Regions from separate parts of the Acetobacterium sp. MES1 genome, predicted to be linked through region 2. Evidence: riboswitches for the same ligand, from Rfam matches in the RefSeq annotation. Region 2 holds a riboswitch; each other region holds the start of a gene.
What was found. Region 2 has a riboswitch for cobalamin ahead of BI182_RS07065 (ECF transporter S component). Riboswitches for the same ligand answer to the same signal wherever they lie in the genome.
Positions count from the first base shown of each region.

Region 1: linked by a shared signal. The riboswitch ahead of cobK (precorrin-6A reductase) and the one ahead of BI182_RS07065 (ECF transporter S component) in region 2 are both predicted to bind cobalamin.
Region 3: linked by a shared signal. The riboswitch ahead of BI182_RS03500 (energy-coupling factor ABC transporter permease) and the one ahead of BI182_RS07065 (ECF transporter S component) in region 2 are both predicted to bind cobalamin.
Region 4: linked by a shared signal. The riboswitch ahead of BI182_RS03065 (ABC transporter ATP-binding protein) and the one ahead of BI182_RS07065 (ECF transporter S component) in region 2 are both predicted to bind cobalamin.

Region 1 covers NZ_MJUY01000006.1:68,070-73,598, reverse strand. The annotation lists gene BI182_RS01760 (energy-coupling factor ABC transporter ATP-binding protein) at 1-648, opposite strand, end outside; gene cbiQ (cobalt ECF transporter T component CbiQ) at 673-1,551, opposite strand; gene cobK (precorrin-6A reductase) at 1,599-2,375, opposite strand; cobalamin riboswitch at 2,491-2,683, opposite strand; gene BI182_RS01745 (4'-phosphopantetheinyl transferase family protein) at 2,758-3,369, opposite strand; gene BI182_RS01740 (ferritin-like domain-containing protein) at 3,527-4,012, opposite strand; gene msrB (peptide-methionine (R)-S-oxide reductase MsrB) at 4,066-4,509, opposite strand; gene BI182_RS01730 (thioredoxin domain-containing protein) at 4,567-5,529, opposite strand, start outside.
Region 2 covers NZ_MJUY01000017.1:32,993-38,521, reverse strand. The annotation lists gene pabB (aminodeoxychorismate synthase component I) at 1-765, opposite strand, end outside; gene BI182_RS07070 (anthranilate synthase component II) at 759-1,346, opposite strand; cobalamin riboswitch at 1,601-1,769, shown strand; gene BI182_RS07065 (ECF transporter S component) at 1,885-2,418, shown strand; gene BI182_RS07060 (hypothetical protein) at 2,516-3,247, shown strand; gene BI182_RS07055 (FUSC family protein) at 3,362-3,973, opposite strand; gene BI182_RS07050 (prephenate dehydrogenase) at 4,149-5,042, opposite strand; gene aroF (3-deoxy-7-phosphoheptulonate synthase) at 5,042-5,529, opposite strand, start outside.
Region 3 covers NZ_MJUY01000011.1:42,893-48,421, forward strand. The annotation lists gene BI182_RS03495 (putative bifunctional diguanylate cyclase/phosphodiesterase) at 1-1,921, opposite strand, end outside; cobalamin riboswitch at 2,120-2,297, shown strand; gene BI182_RS03500 (energy-coupling factor ABC transporter permease) at 2,482-3,228, shown strand; gene BI182_RS03505 (energy-coupling factor ABC transporter substrate-binding protein) at 3,206-3,505, shown strand; gene cbiQ (cobalt ECF transporter T component CbiQ) at 3,541-4,242, shown strand; gene BI182_RS03515 (energy-coupling factor ABC transporter ATP-binding protein) at 4,235-5,077, shown strand; gene hemA (glutamyl-tRNA reductase) at 5,052-5,529, shown strand, end outside.
Region 4 covers NZ_MJUY01000010.1:21,617-27,145, reverse strand. The annotation lists gene BI182_RS03075 (hypothetical protein) at 1-468, opposite strand, end outside; gene BI182_RS03070 (energy-coupling factor transporter transmembrane component T family protein) at 522-1,253, opposite strand; gene BI182_RS03065 (ABC transporter ATP-binding protein) at 1,241-2,740, opposite strand; cobalamin riboswitch at 3,048-3,217, opposite strand; gene BI182_RS03060 (YbhB/YbcL family Raf kinase inhibitor-like protein) at 3,423-3,905, opposite strand; gene BI182_RS03055 (CPBP family intramembrane glutamic endopeptidase) at 3,949-4,698, opposite strand; gene BI182_RS03050 (TetR/AcrR family transcriptional regulator) at 4,682-5,272, opposite strand.

The DNA.
Region 1 (5,529 bases), on a different contig from region 2:
TTTCCCCCGATCAAAAACAATCGCCCGCTCGGCCCAACGGTAGGCAAAATCGACATCATGAGTGGAGATCAGCATCGTCTTGCCTTCTTGCCCCAGCTTGACCAGCACATCTTCCAGCATTTGAGCATTGAGGGGATCCAGGGCTGCGGTCGGTTCATCAAAGATAATCACTTCGGATTTCATGGCAATAATATCGGCAATGGTGACCCGCTTTTTTTCGCCGCCACTCAAATAGTGGGGTGGACGATCCTTAAAATCGAGAATATTCATGTAAGTCAGGGCCTCATCGACCCGATGGATTACTTCTTCCCGGGGCAGTTTTAAATTCATCGGACCAAAGCCAACCTCAGCCATCACTGTGGAGGCAATGATCTGGTTATCGGCATCCTGAAAAACAATGCCAATGTTTTTTCGGAGTTCTTTTAAATTCTTTTTATTAATGACGGTACCCTGATAGCTGATTTCGCCATGATCGGCCTTCAGCACCCCATTGGCATTAAGAAAAAACGTCGATTTTCCGGAGCCGTTGGAGCCAATCACGGCAATCTTTTCGCCTTTGTAAATATCGACACTGACCCCTTTCAGGGCCGGGTTACCGGTTCCATAACTGTAATGAAGATTATTGACTTTAAGTATTGGCTCTCTCATCGATTGACCTTTCAAATTGAATCCTTATTTTGTAACATACCAAAGCAGCAGCAGAAAAAGCATAAACCCGACGGCGTAGATCACCTGACTGATCTGAAACGGTTTTTCATCCTCCAGAAAAACCAGCTCCCCTTCATAGCCTCTGGCTTCCATGGCGGTATAATAGGCATTGGCCTTTTTAAGGGAAAGTACCAGCATATTGCTGGCGACATTGCCAAAGGTTTTGCAGGAGGTCTTAAAATCGCAATAACCCTGCCGGGAATCGGCGGAATTGCGCATGTTGTTAAATACGTCCAACAATATAAAAATATAGCGGTAAATCAGATTCATCAGTTCAATGATCAGCTTGGGTACATGGGCTTTTCGCAGCACCCCAATGATTTCAGAAGACGGTGTCGATAGGGTCATCATGATCATCGCACTGATGGCCCCAAACACTTTCAGCATCAGAAACACCATTTCCAGAAGCTTGGCAACCGACGTATACAGATAACCAAAGCCGAGATAGAAATTGAATGGACCAATTGGCTGGCTTGAAAAATCAATGCCGATAGCAACGGTGCCCAAAATGATAAAGGTAAGCGGAATCATCAGCACCGACAGATAGGCCCCCAGTGGCAGCCCACCTTTAATAACCGTTAAATAAGCCATGCTGATAATCACAGCAATCGAAACCAGGGGATTGTTGAGAATAATGCACAACAATAGGGTCAATACTGAAAAGACCACTTTAAAGCTGGGGTTCCAGCCTCTGATTTTTGAGGCATAGGCGTAATAATCAATGGCTGATCCTTCGCCGTGTTTATGACCGATTTGATGCTGATGCTTGTAATGATGATGGCTGTTATCGCTTTTTTCATTCGTTCGGACATAACCAATCCGTTTAGCTGAACTATTCTCCATCTGCGCCCATCCTTTCTTTTATCTATGATTTCGGTCCATTGCCAGCGCTAATTAACCGTATCGATACGATCGATACATTCAATCAACTCATCAACCGAACTGAATTTATTACTGCACTGCTCTTCGATGCGATCAACCAGAATGATCTTCATGCCCAACTTTTTAGCGGCGTTAATCTTATCCACGACGCCACCCATGTTGCCGCTTTCTTTGGTCACCAACACCTCTGCCTGGCAGTATTTAAAGAGTTCCATGTTCAGGGCTTCGTTATAGGGCCCTTTGATGGCAATGATGTTTTTGGGGCTGAACCCCAGGCTTTCACATTTACTTAAAACCTTCCAGTCCGGCAGCACCCGCAGATAGACCCGCTTTGAATAGTCCGGAATTCTTTTAAAAATATCAATTCTGTTACTGCCCAAAGTCAACAGAATGTTTCCTTGGCAGTTCATCAGAACATCACAGGCTTCCCCATAGCTCTTAACAACGGTAATATCCGGATCATCTTCGTATTTTACCCGCTCCCGTTCATAACGAATGTAGGGCAGATTTTCAAATTTGCAGACATTGATGGCATTTCGGGTTATTTCTGACGAAAAGGGATTGGCCGCATCAACTAGACAGGTTGGTTTTAGGGTTCTGATCAAATGAGTAATGTGATCTTTATTGAGTTTTCCCTGATAAATATCCAGATTCTTAAATTCCTCCAACATCCCGGCACCCAGACGGGTTGTAACGGTTACGGCCGTGTCATGGTTATTTTCTAATAGTCTCGCAATTACAGTCTTGGCATCGGTTGTCCCGGCTATTACTAATACTTTTGACATCTTCCTCCATCACTCTCATTTATATTTTTGCACAAAAAAACCTCATTATCTCTAAACAAGACAATGAGGCCGCAAAAATGCGCACAAAAATAAACCTCCTCCATCTCTCGTAGAGTTTGAGATATACAAACAGGCAGGTCTTCTGGCTTGAGCGTCAACATTGCCTCCTGCCTTCCCATTTCTGGTGGCATTCCTGGAGAAACTCGTCTCTTACAGCGGCGGGACCGCGGGGGATTTTCACCCCTCTTCCCTTTTCACCGGCTTATAATACATTGATTACAGCCGACACCTGTTTATTTATTTAATTCTTATTATTTTCTTAATTCTATAGTACTATATCAAATTTTTCCAGTTTTGTCACGTATTTTTTATCCCAGCGATTTTACGCTCTGAATCGTTCCGTCCTTAAACCCAGCTCGGCCAATGACATTCCGGCGATGGAAAACACATAGGCTTCATCAGGGTCAACCAATGTGATGGCTTCTGAATCGATGGACTCAATTGTTTTTAAATCATCCCTCAGACCGGCCCCTGTTTTTTTCATCAAACTTTCTTTTTTAGTCCAGATTTTCGTAAAAGCCAGGGCCTTGTTATCGCTTTTATTAATCAATTTTAATTCCTGCTCGTTACAGACATATTCAGCCAGCTGGCCATCATAGGCCGCCACGGTTTCAATATCGACCCCGACATCACTGGTATGAATGGCACAGATTACTCCATTTTTACAATGGCTGAGATTAAAGTGGATCTGGGGATAGTCGCTTAAATATGGCTTGCCCTTGGCCGAATAACAAAAGCGAAGCTTTTCCGAAATACCATATTCATTTTTTAACCCGTAATTCAGCAAAACATAGCCCAATACCGACAATTTCTGATCAAGCTTTTGCCGATACGCTGTTGCCTTTTGCTGCCGTTCGTCAGGAAGCAGCATCAGACTGCGTTTAAAAAGTTCATCTGAAAATTCTTCCATTTGATCAAATAAATAAACTGCCATTTATACTCCTTCACTTTTAACTTTAATAGTAGCACTATCTTAACAATTTTTTTCGTTCTTGACTATTTTTTTCATAAGTAAAGGGCTAAACCATTCTTCAAATGAAGGTAGTCCAGCCCATTTATTTTTTAATACCGTTAATCTGAAATGATTTATTTTAGTATTCTTCCCGGACTCCAAATTCGGCGTCTTCCACCCATTCTTCCGGACGTTCGACCAGGGTAATCAGATTATCAAAGATTTTATAATGATTCTCTTCCTGCTTGACCAGGTAACCAAACAGTTTTTTAGTTTGTTCATCTGCTGATTCCTGATAAAATTTCTGATAGAGTTCGATGCTGTCCTTTTCCATTTGCAGAGCCATCCGATAGACATCCAGCTGATTGGGGATTTTTTCGAATTTGTTTTTAAAATCACCCCGGTCTTTAAAAACATTGTTGGTATCTACCAATGCTTCATTATCAGCTAAATCGTAACTTATTTTTGCCAGCTCATTTTTTAGCAATACGGCGTGACCATTTTCGTCCTCGGCCAATAATAAAAACACCGCATTTAACGGATTGTCCTGATTATTTTTTGCTTGTTCACGGTAATATGCTTCGCCGTCACGTTCCATCTTAATTGCAAATTCAATACTATTCATTTCTTCACCTCTCATCATTTATTAACCTCGTCCTTTGACGATCTTATACTAAACTACTCAAGCAAATTTAAATAAGCGCCATAACCCTGGGCTTCCATTTCCTCGGCTGGAATAAAACGCAGCGCCGCACTGTTAATGCAGTAGCGCAAGCCTCCGGTGGTGATCGGACCATCCTCAAAGACGTGACCCAGGTGGGCGTCACCAGTGACGCTACGAACCTCAGTCCGCTTCATCCGCAGGCTGGTGTCACTGAGTTCTTTGACCGCTTTGGGATCGATCGGTTTGGAAAAACTGGGCCAGCCACAGCCCGATTCAAATTTATCGCTGGATGAAAAAAGTGGTTCGCCAGTGGTGATATCCACATAAATTCCTTTGCGGTATTCATTGTAGTATTCATTCTGAAACGGTGGTTCGGTGGCATTTTTCTGAGTCACCGCATATTGATCCGGGGTCAAGGTCTTTAATAAGGTCTCCTGATCCTTCTTTTGATAGTTCATTATCGTTCCTGCCTTTCTCGTGATGCTTCTGTTCTACCCCATTTTTCCTGATCTTAATCAGTCTTTTATAATTTTAAGAAAGCTTTCAAGATCATTCACCGGTTGCTCGCAACGGTAGTTTTTACAAATATAGGCAGTCGGTTCGCCATGAATCATCTGCTGATTAACGGCAAACTCATTGATCTTTTTGAGATCGGTTTCGCTTTTATTAAACAGTACCACCGAAAACGGCAGAAACTGCTGATTTAAGTGACGGTTCATTTCACGAATCGTCGTATCGGTCTCATACCCGGCAAAAACCACCTCAGTAGTAGGCTGTTCATGGAATAATTTGGCACAGAGCATCATCGTACTGGCCATCGGTGCCTGATTGAGGTTTCCGGCAAAATAGCCAAATATCCCGTTGACAATATCGATGTATTTCTGCTCTCCGGTTATTTTGCCCAGCTTCAGCAGACAATAAGCAGCCAGGGCGTTTCCCGATGGCTTGGCATTGTCGTACACTTCCTTGGGCCGGGCAATCAGTTGCTCAGTATCATTGCCGTAGAGAAAAAAGCCAGCGGTGCCAAATTCATCGCCAAAGAGGTTGATCATATCCACCGCCCGCACAATCGCTTTTTCAAGATACTCGGTTTTAAAACTGGCCTGATACAGTTCCAGATAGCCCCAGATGACACTGGCATAATCATCCAGATAGCCGAGAATTTTGGCCTCCCCCTTGCGGTACCGGGCGTAGAGCCGGCCACTCAGCCGGGCCATGTTGTTTTCAATAAAGGCCATGGCCTCTTCCGCCTGTCGGACATAGACGGTTTTGTTAAAGATCCGTCCCGCCATCGCCAGAGCGGCAATCATCAGCCCATTCCAGGAGGTTAGGATCTTATCATCTTTATGGGGATGCACCCGCTTTTCCCGTTGAGAAAAGAGATCGGCTGTCATCTCATCGAGCGCTTTTTCCAACTCGGGATTGGCTTCAATCAGATCGAGATCAGTATCGATCATATTGACAATATTCTTACCCTC
Region 2 (5,529 bases):
GACAATCTGACCGACCCCAAAATCAATATAGCTGGCAAAGGGAGCCGGGTTGATTTTTCTAAGTTCACTGTATAATTCCAATGGGCTTAACTGTAAATCAGCATTAAAGCGCTGAGTCAGATTGGTCTGGTAAATATCTCCAGCTAAAATATATTCATGCACCGCATCCAGGGCTTTTAGATATTCCGGTTTGGTAAAATTACCCCGGAATTCCAGATTTTCATTGATTTTAAAGTCCGAACGAATGGCGACCTTGGGATCACCGGCAAATCGAGCGGCTAAGCGGCTGACAATATCGGCTTCGTTTTCTTCAATCCCCAGAGCCGCCGCATAGGTTTTTTCTTCTTTATGATCGATAATCACAATGCCATCGTAAAAGCCCATAAAACAATCCGGGACATTAACATCATCCACTGCCGTCCGGGGGAAGGCTTCCAGATGATGACAAAGATCATAGCCAAAATACCCGCCCGCCCCGCCAATAAACGGAAACGGCGATGAATAATCCATTTTATACTGTTTTAATAGTTTTTGCAGTTCATCAAAAGGATCGCCAGTAACCGTTTTCGTCTCCGTCTTGGTTTTAATGGTGATGTCATTATCCTTGCTGGTAAAGACCAGCAGCGGATCCCCGCCGATAAATGAATAACGTCCCAAGCTGTCCGGGTCTCTCCCGCTGTCGAGGAAGAAACTGTAGGGCTCATCCTTAAATAAAAGATAGCTTTCAAAACTTGTTAGGTCGGTTTTTATTTCTTGTATTAGCATCGCACACCATTTTCTTTTGTCGCTTGAAAAAAGTTATCCAGTAATTCCATGCCCATTTCGGTGAGAATCGCTTCAGGATGAAACTGCACCCCTTCGATATGATAATCCTTATGGCGCATCCCCATAATCTCATTTTGATCGGTTCTGGCGGTAATCTCAAAAAAATCGGGAATATCCCGGTTTTCCACCACCAGAGAATGGTAGCGCGTCACCTTCAGGGGATTATTAAGACCGTCAAAGACTCCGACATTGTCATGGGCAATGGCATGAACCTTGCCATGCACTGGCTCCAGCGCTTTGGTAATCGTACAGCCAAAGGCCTGACCAATGATCTGATGTCCCAGACAAATTCCCAGAATCGGGATTTGTCCCTTAAAACGGTGAACCACATCCAGACAGATGCCGGATTCGTTGGGCGTACATGGCCCCGGTGATAAAACAATCATCGACGGTGCCATCGCAGCAATCTCGTCGAGAGTGATCTTATCATTTCTTTTTACGATCACCGTTTCATTGAGTCCCTCCAGATACTGGACTAAATTATAGGTGAAAGAATCATAGTTGTCGATCATTAGAATCAATTTTTATACCTCATAGTATTAATCATTTTGAGCTGTATTGTATCATACTCCAAGGGTTTTAGACAATGAATTATAGCTGGAATATTTGGCGATAATTTTCGGTTGGTCCGGTTTTTTCGGGTTTGATTTACACCAGAATTTACCCCCAATCCTGGAATTCTTCATTCCCGCTTTGCTTTTTTGCTTGTATTGATTATTAGTCCCGGTCAATTTTAATTTGACAAGCCAATCCCGGATATGCTATTATGCTTCCATGTAAATAAAGCTTTTTTGGTGCCTTGTAAAAGGAGAATAGGGAAACAGGTTAAAATCCTGTAGGGACCCACCACTGTATCGTTGGAGCACTTGTCATCACCACCTCACGGGAAGGGACAAGATGCGATGAAACGGACTCAGGAGACCTGCCAAAAATGATTCCATTTGGACGACGGTAAAGTTCACATCTGTATTGGATGTGGGCTTTTTTGTTTGGCACCGGAATCGGTTCGTCTTTTCTTTGGCCATCAAATGCTTTATAATAAAAATCAAGGAGTTCGTTATGAAAATCAACACCCGACAATTAGTTTTTATGGCACTTTTAATTGCCCTTTCTTTTGTAGGCGCCCAGTTAAAAGTTTTTGGCACCATTGCCTTTGATTCACTACCGGCTTTTTTAGGCACCCTGCTGATGGGCCCTGTGGCGGGCGCAATTATTGCGATTATTGGTCATCTTTTAACCGCCCTTACCTCGGGATTCCCGATGACCCTACCGGTTCACCTGGCCATTGGCCTGGGAATGGGGTTAATCATGGTAGCCACCTGGTATACTTATGTTTTTGTTAAAAAGGCCAGTAGCGAAATTGTCGCTCTGATTGTCAGCGTTATCGTTGCCGCCGTCTGTAACGGCCCGATCCTTTTGTTACTGTGTTCGCCGCTACTGATTCCAATGTTAACCTGGCCTGGAGTTATCGCAATGATGTTTCCCCTGGCGCTGGTCGGCGGCATCAACGCTCTGATTGCCGCTCTGATCTTTAAAGCCTTACCACTGTCAGTTAAAAATCAGGTCGCTTCGGTAACCTCAACCCAGGTTTAACTGGCTAGTGTTTACCCTACTGCCGCTATTACCAAATGACTCACCAAGCCCAGGACACTTTCACTATTAGCAAACCAATCCCCCAAAGGAGGATCTGATGAAAACTTATCAATATCGTGACCTGTCGGTCCTTGAGCTTCCCGATACCCTCCTGGTCACGGCCTGTGACAGCAGTGGTGGTGTCGGAGAGAAGCCCGGGGACGAATTGTGTGTTCCTACAAAATATATTTCGATTTTTGCCGCCCGGGTCTGTCTTTTTGAGCTGCTATCCTGCGGCACCGAGATTATCAGTCTTTCCAACACCATCGTCGGTGAAATGGAGCCCACTGGCGCTGCCCTGATCCAGGGAATTAAGGAAGAACTGGCGCGGGCTGGCATCGGGGAACTACCCATTAACGGTTCAACTGAAGAAAATTTCAAAACCTGTATGACCGGCTTTGGCATTTTTGTTGTGGGCATCGCCAAGCGATTACGAATCACCCCCTCTGCACCCGGGGATTTAGTGATCTGCATTGGCAAACCCAAATTCGGGGCCGCTCTTGTTCTCGAAGGTGATCCGGAAATCGCCGATTATCAGGATCTTAAAACCTTAACCGAAAATCCCGCTGTTAATGAGATTGTCCCCTGCGGCTCCAAGGGAATTTTATACGAAGCCACCAATCTTGCCGCCATTCATCAGTACCAATTTGAAGCGATGCCCAATAATCTGAATGTAGTGGATTCTGCCGGTCCGGCCACCACCGTAATTGCCAGTATCAAACCTTTTGCCTTACCCGAACTGGCGGCGGTCTTCAACGCAAAACTGACGGTAATCGGTCATCTTAAATAATTTTTTTTACTAAAAAAAGACCACCTGGTATTCGGGTGGTCTCTTTTTTAAGGGGAGGGGTAATTATATTTTAGTTTGTCCAGACGTCACAAAAATCCAGAATAAACGTAAAACCTATGGTTTGAATAGCATATACAAAAAACTTGATACTTTAAACTTCTGATGGTCATTACCCGGTTTTTCTGCCTCGGTGACCAGCTCTTTTTCTGTTTCTGATCCCTCATCAGCTGACTTTTCGTCGCATTCCGGAACCTTGATAAAACGATTGATTAAAAACGCCACAATGATCCCAAATGCTGTTTCCAGCAGCCTTAACATTGCCAGCATGTAGCTGCCAGCGTCCTGGGGATAGGTGGTCATGACACTGAGAAACATCACACAGGTAATAACAATGGCACCTGCTTTATGAAAATTATTACATAGATAGATCAGTAACATAATACCCAGCGGAATAATAGCCACATAGGCAAATTCATAAGGAATTAAGTTAGCGGCAAAAATGCCCAGCAGTCCCGCTGCTCCACCAAAGATGGTTCCCAATATCCGATTCCAACCAGTTTCGATGGAATTTTCAATGCTCGGCCCCATGGTAAGCACCGCTGCAATTGCAGCAAACAGTGGATTAAACTCCGGTCCCATTATTGCAAATACCACCACACAGATGAATACTGCCAGCACCGTTTTTATGTTTCTCATACCAAGGGATGGCAGATGACATAATTTCATGATCTTTTTGCTCCAATTATTTATTTAACTTTTACCCTCTTCGTTTTGTTCCCACTAAAAATTATGATTTCAAATGTTTCTTTACCTAGAGTATACTCCCATATTCAATTAAGTCAATAGCGTAATCATTTTCAGGCTGATGTAATAGTTTTCACAGCGCATCTCTTAAGCAAACTCACAGATTTTTTAAGCTTTTCGCCGCCCGAATCTCCCCCATGGCAATGCGTTTTTCCCGAACTGATTGAAGTCGATCAATCAATTCTTCCTTTTCATCCAAACGGATCATGTCTTTCATGGCAGCCAGGCTGGTCTCAAATTTCTCAATCTGATCAAGCAAATTTTTACGGTTGCACATAAACAATTCCGTCCACATGGGGGCATTGATCATGGCAATCCGGGTCAGATCACCAAAGCTGCCGCCCTCAAAATCAGTAATCGACAGATCATCCTCACAATCAACCAGGGCCGCCGCAATCACATGGCAAAGCTGGGAGGTGAAGGCTATTTTCTGGTCGTGAATTTCGGTGGTGGTTTCAACAATATGATTAAAACCCAGATCCGTAACAATGTCCCGGATCAACCCAATATTCTCCGGCTGATTGGAGGGTAAGGGGGTCAAAATATAATTCCGGTTCTTAAAGATCCGATCATCGGCCCCGCCGAAGCCTTCTTTTTCACTGCCCGCCATCGGGTGTCCGGGAATATAATCGATATCTTTGCGCAACAGATTGCCGAGGTTTTTAAAGACCACTTCTTTGACCCCGATAATATCCGTGACAATCGCCCCCGGCTTGAAGTCTTCCATGTACAGGGCTAAAAAAGCCAGGGTGTCCATTGGGGTCAGGCAGATAAACACCAGATCGCATTGGGGCAGCATTTTTTGAAGCCCCGCTGAGTCCCAGACCCCTTGATCAATCACGCCCTGATCCAAGGCCTTTTTAATCACCGACGGGTTTAAATCATAAGCCCAGATTTCTCGGGGCCCCTGCTTCCTGAGTCCCATGGCCAAAGCCCCACCCATCAGACCCAGGCCGATAAAGCCAACGATGGAATCTTCACGTTTTTTCATTACATCACCTTGTTCTCAAATTCGGCGTATTTTTTGACCGTGATCATAATTTTATGGAATTGTTCCGGGGTAATCGACTGTTCGCCGTCACACAGGGCTTCTTCCGGATTGTTATGAACCTCAATCATCACCCCATCGGCACCGGCAGCGATGGCGGCCTTGGTCAATGCTTCAACCGTCCAGGACAGCCCGGTGGCATGACTGGGGTCAATAATAATCGGTAAGTGACTCTTTTGCTTGAGCACCGGAATACAGCTGATGTCCAGGGTATTTCGGGTGGCGGTTTCAAAGGTGCGAATGCCCCGTTCACAGAGAATGACCTTATCATTGCCCTCCTTCATGATGTATTCAGCCGACATCAGGAATTCCTGCATCGTCGATGACATCCCCCGTTTAAGCAGGATCGGCTTGTCAATTTTTCCCAATTCCCGGAGCAAATCAAAATTCTGCATGTTTCTGGCACCTACCTGAATAATATCGACATCTT
Region 3 (5,529 bases), on a different contig from region 2:
TGCTGTTTTCAATACCTTCGGCAACAATGTGGGCATCCAGGTTATGACCAAGTGAAATGATATCGCCGACAATGCGGATTGAGGAATCCTGATCGGAGAGATCATCAATAAAGGATTTGTCAATTTTTAAGGTGTCAATCGGCAGCCGCCTTAGATAGCTCAGGGACGAAAACCCGGTGCCAAAATCATCCAGGGAAATTCGGACATTTAACGCTTTGATTTCATTGAGCATGTCAATGGTTTCTTCGATGTTATCGATAAAGAGGGATTCGGTAATTTCCAGTTCCAACTGCCTGGGATCCATGCTGGTTTCGGAAAGAACGTTTTTAACCGTGTCGACAAAGTTTTTGTCCCGCATTTGCACCGCCGAGACATTCACCGAGACGCAGAGATTCTGATCAAAACGCATATCCAGTTCCTTGAATTTATGACAGGCGGTCAGAAGCACCCAGTGGCCGATGCCGATGATCAGCCCCATTTCTTCAGCCAGGGGGATAAAGTTCATCGGAGCAACCCGGCCATAGTGGGGGGAGTCCCAGCGGATCAGGGCTTCAAAGCCGCGGATGCGATGATCCTCGGCATTAAACTGAGGCTGATACTCAATGAAAAATTCCTTATTCTCATAGGCTTTCAAGAGCAGGGATTCCATTTGAATCTTATTAAGAATTTCTTCTTTCATGTCCGGTCTGAAAAATTGAATGTTATTGCGGCCCAGCTCTTTGGCCTTGTACATTGAGGTATCGGCACTGTTAAGCAGCTCAATGGGATCCTTGCCATCCTGCGGGAAGACCGAGATACCGAAGCTGGCACTGACTTTAAATTCTGAGCAGCTGGTTTTGATTTTATCACATAGTTCATTGCGCAGGCTTTCCACGTAGTTGTAAGCAGCATCTTCTTTGATATTCCGCTGAATGATCAGGGCAAATTCATCGCCGCCCAATCGGCCAAGTAAATCATCTTCATGAACGAGCTCCTTCAAACGCTTGGCAGTATACCTTAAATAGTCGTCACCATAGAGATGGCCCATGGTATCATTGATTTTTTTAAAATTATCCAGATCGATAAAGACAATAAAAAAGGATGCCTTTTCATTTTCGGAAAGATTAACGAGCAGATGCAAGCGTTCCAGAATCATTTTGCGATTAGGGAGCTCGGTCAGACCATCGTAATACGCCAGAAAATGGAGCCGTTCTTCGTTCTTCCTTATTTCTTCATTGAAGGCCTGAAGTTCCTGATTCTGAACGGTCAGTGTCTTTTTGGTAAGGATTAGTTTTTTGTAGAGCCGGGCAATTTTTTCTTTTTGCGAAGTAACCGCATTCAGACGAACCACGGCTTTATCATAGCGATTCAAATTCAGATAAAAAGTTGCTGAAGCCAGGCAGAAAATAAAGCAGAACAGCAGATTTTGAATTAAAAAATAAACCGGGCTAAAAAGAAATCCGTCAACTGGCAACAAAAAGGTGACATACAAGCCGCAGACAAAGGTGGTTATGGCAATGTAATAAAGCATCGTTATTTTTAATCGCATCAGTGAAAGGATAATCATCACAAACGAAACAGACCATACTGCCGGACCGATAATCTGGTAGTATTGGACGACGATAAAAGCCAGAGTGATGGATTGGGTGAGTGAAACGAGATGATCAAATAAATTGATGGCCAATTCTTTTCGGGAAATGAATTCAAAGCTTAGCCCCAGCAATAAAAATATCCCGCTGTTTAACAGTACCTCAAATAAATTGCCGTCCCAAAAAAAGTACACAACAATGATATTGGCCAGGGCGCCCAAAAATAAAAGGGGCGACGCCCACATACAGGTGATTAGATTTTGATAATATAATATTTGGGCAGGATCATCTTCGGCATTTAATAAATCGAACACAACCGGTATGGTTCGCTTGAATTTAATGTTGTTCATCATACCACCTCTTTACCATTAAAGAATTACAAATATGCTGCTCTATTGTATCATTTTTGGGATCTGATTGCGAGTGATAGAACGCTAACTAAAAAATTATCTGCAGTGATTTCAGGAAAGCCGTTTTTTAGCCTTAAGGCATCTAAAAAAACCTGTACTTTTGTCATATCCATGTTATAATATAAACACAATTAAATAAGAAATGTAAAAAATCATTTAGGATGAAAATTTCATTGAGGGAATCTGGTTAGAATCCAGAACGATCCGGTCACTGTAATTAGTTATGTCTCCTTAATATGTCACTGGGCACGTATTGTCTGGGAAGGCAAGGGGAATAAACGCTATAAGTCAGGAAACCTACTAAAATGATGTACTAAAGTGTCCTTCCAGGGAAAAGGGAAGTTAGTAACATTAACAAAAGTTGGTTCTTTGGCGTTTAGTTATCGAATTGATGAATACGTATAATGATGAAACCTTTTTTCCCATCGTAATGTGGGTAAAAGGTTTTTTTTTCGGAAAGGTTTTTTCAAGAGGTTATAAAAATATGGAGGTTGATCGTTAAGATGAAAAAAGCAAAAAGAACCATGACCGTTGCCGGTATTGTGTTTTTTATGGTCGTTCTGGCATCACAGCCAGTCAACGCCATGCATATCATGGAAGGGTTTCTGCCGATTGGCTGGGCAGTCTTCTGGTGGATATGTTCCCTACCGTTTATCGCATTTGGATTATATCAGGTGGGAAAAATATTTAAAGATAAACCCGAACAAAAAGTGCTGTTAGCCATTGCCACGGCGTTCACCTTTGCTTTATCAGCGTTTAAACTTCCTTCGGTAACTGGCAGCTCTTCACATATGACCGGGATTGGTTTGGGTGCCATTGTACTGGGTCCCTTTGCCACTGTAGTGGTTGGTACCATTGCGCTATTGTTTCAGGCGCTGCTGTTGGCTCATGGCGGACTGACAACCCTGGGCGCCAATGCCTTTTCAATGGCAATTGTGGGATCTTTTGTGGCTTATGGGATTTACAAAGGTTTGTCAAAACTCAACGTGCCGAAGGCCTTAACCGTTTTTCTGGCGGCGTGTTTAGCCGATCTGGCAACCTATGTAACCACTTCCATCCAGTTGGGCCTGGCTTTCCCGGATCCGGTTGGCGGGATTGCCGCTTCAATGGTTAAGTTTTTAAGTATCTTTGCGATTACCCAGATACCGCTGGCCATTATCGAAGGTATTTTAACCGTCCTGGTAGTTAATGCTATTTACCAATATAAAGAAAAGGGGATTATTTCCAATGAAACTCTCACTGATAACTAAAGTTATTCTGGTTTTGCTGATTGGCGCCCTGATTGTTATCCCTCAGATTGCTTTGCCGGACGCTGAATTTTCGGGAGCCGATGATGCCGCCGGAACAGCTATCACCACAATCGATGAAAATTATGTGCCCTGGTTTGAAAGTTTGTTTGATCCCGGCGATCTGGAAGAAAACCTATTTCATTTCCAACAGCTGCTAGGCGTCGGCGGACTGGGAATCTGCTTTTTCTATCTTTATAAAAAATCGAAAAAAAATGAAAAGGCTGATAAATCAGCTTAGCCAAATATTAACAGCATCTTTAGAAGGAGACGGACATGATTGATCGTTTTGCCCATACCAATAAACTCAGTAATGCCAATCCTACTGTCAAAGTAGTGGTTTCATTGGTCATGCTCCTGTCAGTCTTTTTTATCAATCAACCCCTGTATATGGCAGGGGTTTTTGGTGTTATGGTGGGTTGTACCCTGCTGTGGGCAAAAATTCCGGTACGGATTTATCTACATACCTTGATTTTTGATTCGCTCTTTGTTATTCCCGGAGCCCTGGCGTTATTGTTTACGATCTCAAAAGGTGGCGGCGATTATTTATGGGCCGTTAACTTTTCCCAGTTCACCATCGGCATCACCACCACCAATCTGGTGCTGGCCAGTCTGGTTTTTTGCCGAGCTATGGCTGGTGTTTCCTGTATGCTTTTTTTAATTTACACCACCCCGGTAATGCAGATCGCCGGAGTCATGAAAAAAGCTCACATCAGTAATACGTTTTTAGAAATATTTATTTTAACCTACCGCTTCATCTTTGATTACTGGGACAAAATAAAACTGATGGCAACTGCGCAGGAACTGCGGTTTGGCTACCGTAATGTAAGAGTTGCACTCCAATCCATCGCAATGATGTTAAGCAATTTATTTCTCATGGCCATCCAGAGCTACGAGGAAATGACAAAAACCCTGGAGCTGAAGCAATACCAGGGAGACTTTCATGTAAGCTATCGGAAAGGTCTTAAAAATGATTAAAACAGAAAATTTAACCTATCAATATCCAGATGGCACCATCGCTCTCAAGGGGGTGTCGATTGACGGCAGCCGGGGCAATTGCATCGCCCTGATCGGCGAAAACGGGGCCGGCAAATCGACCCTGATGTCGGCCTTGATTGGGCTACTCAAGCCGACCGGGGGAACCGTTTTTTTTAAGGATCAACCTTTATCCTATCAGAAAAAAAAACTTTATGAATTTCGCAAATCGATTGGGCTGGTCATCCAGGAATCGGATAAGCAGGTCTTTTATTCCGGCATTTATGACGATGTGGCCTTTGCCCTGCGAAACATGGGCATGGCAGCGGAGCAAATCGATCAGCGGGTGCAGGCGGCCATGGAAGCGACTGGTATCACGCAGTTGGCTGACCGACCGGTTCACTATCTGAGTTATGGACAAAAGAAACGGGTGGCCATGGCCGGGGTGTTAGCCGTCGAGCCGGAGATCATCCTGATGGATGAACCGACCCTGGGGCTGGATCCCAAAAGCAAGGCCGGGGTTAAAGCGATTATTGAAGGCGCTTTGGCCAAAGGCATCAAGATTATTTTATCCAGCCATGATATGGATTTTATTTATGAATTTTGTGATTATACTTATGTGCTCCATCATGGCGGGGTACTGGTCGAAGGTGAAACCACCGACGTTTTTAAAAACACCGAAGCCCTGGAAACGGCCAGTCTGGAACAGGCGACGATGACTCGCCTGGAACAGTGTCTGGGGATTAAAGGGTTTCGCAGTATTGCCGCTCTGGAAGAAGCGATCAGGAATCAGAAAAAGGAGGTTCAAACGGATGAAACTGGTAGTAGCGGGCATTAATCATAAGGATACACCTTTAGAAATTCGGGAGAAAGGGGCTTTTCTCCATCGCACCCTGAATGAAGCGATCCGGACCCTTTTAGGTGAGCCGGATATCGCCGAGGTGATCATTCTGTCGACCTGCAACCGCAGCGAGATCTATGTGTCAACCCGCCACCCTGAAGCAGCTGGAAAGATCTTAACCGATTTTTATCTCAGCGAAAAATCAGCAGAACTGGCGCCCTATCTGTTTGTCAAAAAAGAGCGGGAAGCGATGGTTCATCTCTATGAGGTGGTCACCGGTCTCGACTCGATGATTCTGGGTGAGGACCAGATCCTTGGCCAGGTCAAGGATGCGCTGGAAAAATCTCAGGCAATTAAAGGCTGTGGCAAATACCTGACAAAAATGTTTCGCGAAGCGATCACTTTTACTAAAAAAGTAAAAACCGATTATAAAATTTCCGAAACCCCCT
Region 4 (5,529 bases), on a different contig from region 2:
GCTGGATACCGCCGCAACACCTACCGGCAGACCAAGAATGAAAACCAGACCCACTCCCACAATGGCGTTTCCTAAAACACAAACGCCACCCTGAGCCAGAATGTGATGCGACCATTTGGTCATGTCACATTTTACCGCCACGAAGGATACCCAGATGGACGCAATGCCATTGGCAAAGATAAAGGTTGGCCAAAGGGGCGTATACATGATTGAAATCAAGGCTTCCACTTCGGCGGCAATCAGTCCGCCGGGCTGTCTGTAAAGCAGGGTCAGAATCCCGGTAAAGAATGCCCAAACCGTTCCATTAATCAGTAACATACCCATTTTCCCCCAGGGCAGCATGTTATCGATCTGGCCGGTAATCTGGCAGGCGATCACAAAGACGATCCCCATGATGACGGCACCAATTAAAGATTTGGTGTCCGTTTTAAAAATACTTTTTTTCCCAATTGCTTGTTCGTTTTGCATGTTATACTCCTTTTTTGTATAAATTAATTTTTATCTATGCAGTTTTTTAACTGTTATAAAATGGTTTTAATCAAGACTCCGCCAAACCCGATCATCAGGCAGACGATGGTCATTCCTTCGAGTGGCCGGAGATTGATTTTTTTCTGAAAATTTCGGGTTGTATGGCGGCCGTAGCCTCTGAGTTCCACCGATAGCGCCGCATCACTGGATATCCGCATGGCTCGATACATCAGCGGTAAAATTGAGGCCGGCAGGTTGCGGATTTTCTCAATTACGGTATCATTGGGTACCCCCCGGACCGACTGGCTGTCACAAATAGCTTGGTATTCCCCAATCATCACCGGAAAAAACCGGGCTACCATTGGCACCAGCATCGCATAGCGATAAGGAATCCGCCAGTGAATCAGCATCTGAGCCATATCCATAGGATCGGTATGAACCCCGAACTGATAGGCCGAAAATGAGATGATACCAATTCTTAAAAAAGCCAGCATGGAAGTGGCGATAAAGCCGCTGTAAATCTGCAGCATCCCCCAGGAATAAAGCAGCTCACCTTCACGCCCAAAGATCAGATTGATAATCAATACCTGGGTGCCGATAATCAGCAACACAATTGACAGCATTTTAAAAGCTTTCAACGATTTCTCCGAGAGCAGTTCAGAAATCAGGATCACCCCCAGCAGAATGCCATTGAGAAGCATACTGCGCGACATCAGGGCGGTCAGCACAAGAAACAGACACCAGGTCAGTTTAAGCCGCGGATCCAGTTCTTTTAGATTAAACATTTAAAATCGCCTCCTTCGATGAGTTCCAATCGAGCCAATTCGTTCAGATAATTGTCTATTATTTCGGCTTTAAATTCCAAAGCCAGTTGATGGTTGTGCATCACCACAATCCGATTGGCAAAATCTCTGGCTTCAGTCAAATCATGGGTTACCAGCAAAATGGTGACTCCCTGACTGCTGAGATGGGCCAGTTTTTCCATGACCACTTGACTCTGGGCACTGTTTAAGCCGGAGGTCGGTTCATCAGCAATGATCAACTCGGGGTCATTAATGACCACTGACCCCAAGGCCAATAGTTGTCGCTGTCCCCGGCTTAACCGCTGGGGATGGATTTCGTCCAATCCTTTTAGGCCGATCAGAGCCAAGGTTTCTTGAATCTTTTGTTCGATTTGCTGCGCACTGAGGTTCTTATTTTTTAAAACATAGCTGATTTCATCGCGTACCGAGCTGCAAAAGATCTGATCATCGGGGTTCTGAAACAGAAACCCGATCCGGCGCCGTAGTTCGCCCACATTTTTCTTGGTCACCGGACTTCCAAATAGTTCCACCGAGCCCGAGGTTGGTTTGACCAATCCTTCAATGAGCTTGAGCATGGTGGATTTACCGGAACCGTTCTGGCCGATGACCGCTGTGAAATCGCCTTTTTTCAGACTAAAATTTAGCGGCTGACAGCCGATTATCCCACCTTTGTAGGTATGCGATGCACCGCTTAACTTAATCACGTCGAACCGCTCATCCACTTGGATCGGTTTCGCCCGGCGATTGGTTTTCCGGCAGCCATATTTTTTCTGATATTCACCAACCGGCAGAAAATCTTTGACCGTCCCAGCTTCCATTACAAGCACCCGATGGGCATCTTTCAAAACTGCACCAGATTTATCCATAACGACCAGGGTGGTCACCTTTTTCTCCCGGTTCAACCGCCCCAGGTGCCGATAGAGTTCCGAGCTGGTTTTGGGATCCAGTTCGGCCGTGGGTTGGTCCAGTAGTAGGATCGGGGTTTTCATTGCCAGAATACTCCCCAGCACGACCTTCTGGGCTTGTCCGCCGGAAAGGGCATCGGTTGTCCGATCTGAAAATGCCCGGATTCCGAGAAAATCCATGACCGCATTAACCCGATACTCAATTTCATCCTGACTCAAATTGAGATTCGCAACCCCAAACGCCAGTTCATCGCCAACCCGACGATTGACCATCTGGTTTTGCGGCTCCTGCATCATATAGCCCAGATAGTCAGTCATTTGGCAAAGTGGTATCTTTGACACATCCCGATTCGCTACCGTCACCGTTCCATCCAGTTCACAGGGATAAAACTTCGGCGCCGCCGATGTAATCGCATGAAGCAATAACGATTTACCCGATGCCGCACCACCGGTAATGGCAATGAATTCGCCCTCATTGATATTTAGTTTGATGTTTTTAAGCGCTGGTTCCGGTTCGTCGGGAAATGTCAGCGCTGTAATATCCAATTGGATGATCGGTATCATGGAATGGCCTCGTGATTGAATTTTTTTAAAATGACGGTTTTAGTATAAAGCCGAATACTCCGGTCTTTGCTACGCATAAAATTACTGCCGTTTGGTATAAGACCGTGCACTCCGGTCTTCGCTGCGCTGCGACCTTCGTCGCGGGCTACGCCCTATGAAGAATTTGAAAAATGAAATTTTTTATAAGCGAGCTTAATAAAACTTCATTTCCCAAATTCTTCACACGGCTTTATGCTTTCGCGCAAAATAAAAAGTTTCGACTATCCCAGGGTAATCCTAAGGATAGCCGAAACTTTACCGTCGTTTCATACTATATCAATTCATGGCAGGTCTCCTGACTCTGGTTTATCTGTTTTTGCGCCTTCCCGTTTCCAGTGGCATCTGCAAAAACAAAACCATTACAGTGATGGGTTCGTTCAGGATTTTCACCTGATTCCCTATTCTCCTTTGTAAGGCACCATAAATCGTATATCTGTTAAGTTGTATTAATCATAGCGAATTTATTGACAATTGTCAACAGATTAACAAAATTTTTCTTTCTGATTCATCATATTCATTGTTAAAACTGGCAAAATCAATCGTGCCTGTTCTTAAAAAGCAGAGTTGTATCTCGCTTAATGAACAATCGTCTAATTTATCTGATCAGTATTGGCGCTCTGTTCTAATTTTTCTTTATTTTCAGTTATCGCTGATAAATTCCAGTAATACTGCTCTGTTGCATAATATGTCCGTTCATCGCTTCAAGCAACTGCTTTTTTCGGGCACTGCTGTCAAGCTCCAAAAAACAATCAAGTACATAAAATTGAAATAAGTAACGATGACTGTTCCTGACGAAAACCGGCTGTTTCGGTCCCCGATAACGGTTACGGCCATATCCGCATCCCTGTTTTGCGTCACCCAGCACGGGCACAATCGAACCATAGGGTATATTTTCAGAAATCGTTTCTGATTTGGGAATATTCCAGATCAACCAATGATTATAGGCCTCAATTAAAGGAATATCCAGATCATCCATAATAATCGCTATTGATACCGCTTCGGGAGCCAAATTTTTTAATTCAAAAGGGGGTGAACTATCCTCCCCAAATCCAGTATGCCGTTTAGGCATCAGACCATTATTTTCAAACGAACGACTGATGACTTCAAGATTTTTCCGATTCTTCATAACGATTCCTTTCTTTGTGTTAAATCACCATACCGATACAGTTTTACTGATCCAGACAGTGTTGTTTGTCGCTTGCGCAAGTTTTTTGTGGTAACCTTTTTAAAAAAGCGGCATACCCAAGGCTAATAAGAATCAGCACAACACTTACCACTGTATCTTGTTCAAAAGTTGATTGTCCTGAAAAAACACTGAAGGCATTTAAAACTCCATGGGTAAAAATACCAGGCAGCAAGCTGCCAGTTTTGATAAAAAGAATGGTAAACAAATACCCGATGGCAATGGCATAACCAATCTGGAGAAAGGTTTGCCAATATTCAGCTCCATTTAATAAATTAACACTGTGTCCAATCCCAAACGTGACACTCGATATGATTATTGCCAACCTTGCTCTTTTTTGTAAAATCGCTTTAAATAAAAAACCGCGAAAGATCACTTCCTCAATAAAACCAACAAAAAGCATCGTGACAAATACCAGAATCGTTTCAAGTGGCGGATATCGGATCGTTACTCCACCCCATAAATTGACGCTGGCAATGATAATCAGCGGAATAAAAAACAGATATCTTTTAAAATCGCCCCTTGCAACGTTACAAAGGCCATAGTACGATTGCAATTCATTTCGCCGAATCCACCTAAACAACAGAAATGAAATAGCCCCCCCCAGCATCGCTGAGAAACATGATCGGATACCTACCGAATCGGACAGGGAATCAGCCAGACTAAACAGAACTACATAAATGGCAATCCACACCAACGCAAATGCTAACGGATTCTTTTTAAATATATTTGTCATTTTTCTCTTCCCCCGCTTTCAAAGTTAGTACGGCCCCTTTAAAACCCACCTTTAACAAATTCAGAATATGTGCTTCATCAAAGGTCATTTGATTATTCGCCAACAAGCTCGCAATACCATGAACCATAAAAAAGATTTGCTCGAACAACGCCTCAGCCTGACCGGGTGACAATCTAATAGCCTGGGATAAAATCTCTAATACGGGTCGAAGTTCTTCGTCTCGTATAATTTCGAGCAATTCTTTATCAGCAAACTTATCAGACTGAAAAAGGAATTTAAAAATTGCTTTTTCCATTACAGCAAATCTTATATAGCGTATCCCAATTTCCAACAGCGGATTGCTTTCATCATAACCGAAATCCATAATAAACGCAGTATGGTAAGCATCCGCTTTTTTGTAAATAATGCTTTTCAACTCATTCATTCCTGAAAAATAATACATAATTGGCTGAGTCGAGCAGTTCAGCTTTTCAGCAATTTTCCTGGCATTAACTATCTCGATTCCGTCAGTTTTTAATAATTCAAATGCAGCATCAATGATCATGTCCTTTGTAATTCTTGCTTTTGGTGGCATGGTTAAGCCTCTTCCGTATTGCGATTTTTATAATATAACAGCAGTAATATAACTATTGTTATATTACTGCTGTTATATTCGTTTGTCAACAGATTTTATTTAGTTTGGATTTTCGAATCCAAAATCCCCGGAAAATTGATTCATCAGACCATCACATTGTTTAAAACAACCATTTCACTTTAAGCTAATCCCTATGGTAATTATCACGATTACGAGCGAAAATTTAAGTTAAATCTATATCGTCGATGGATCTCTTA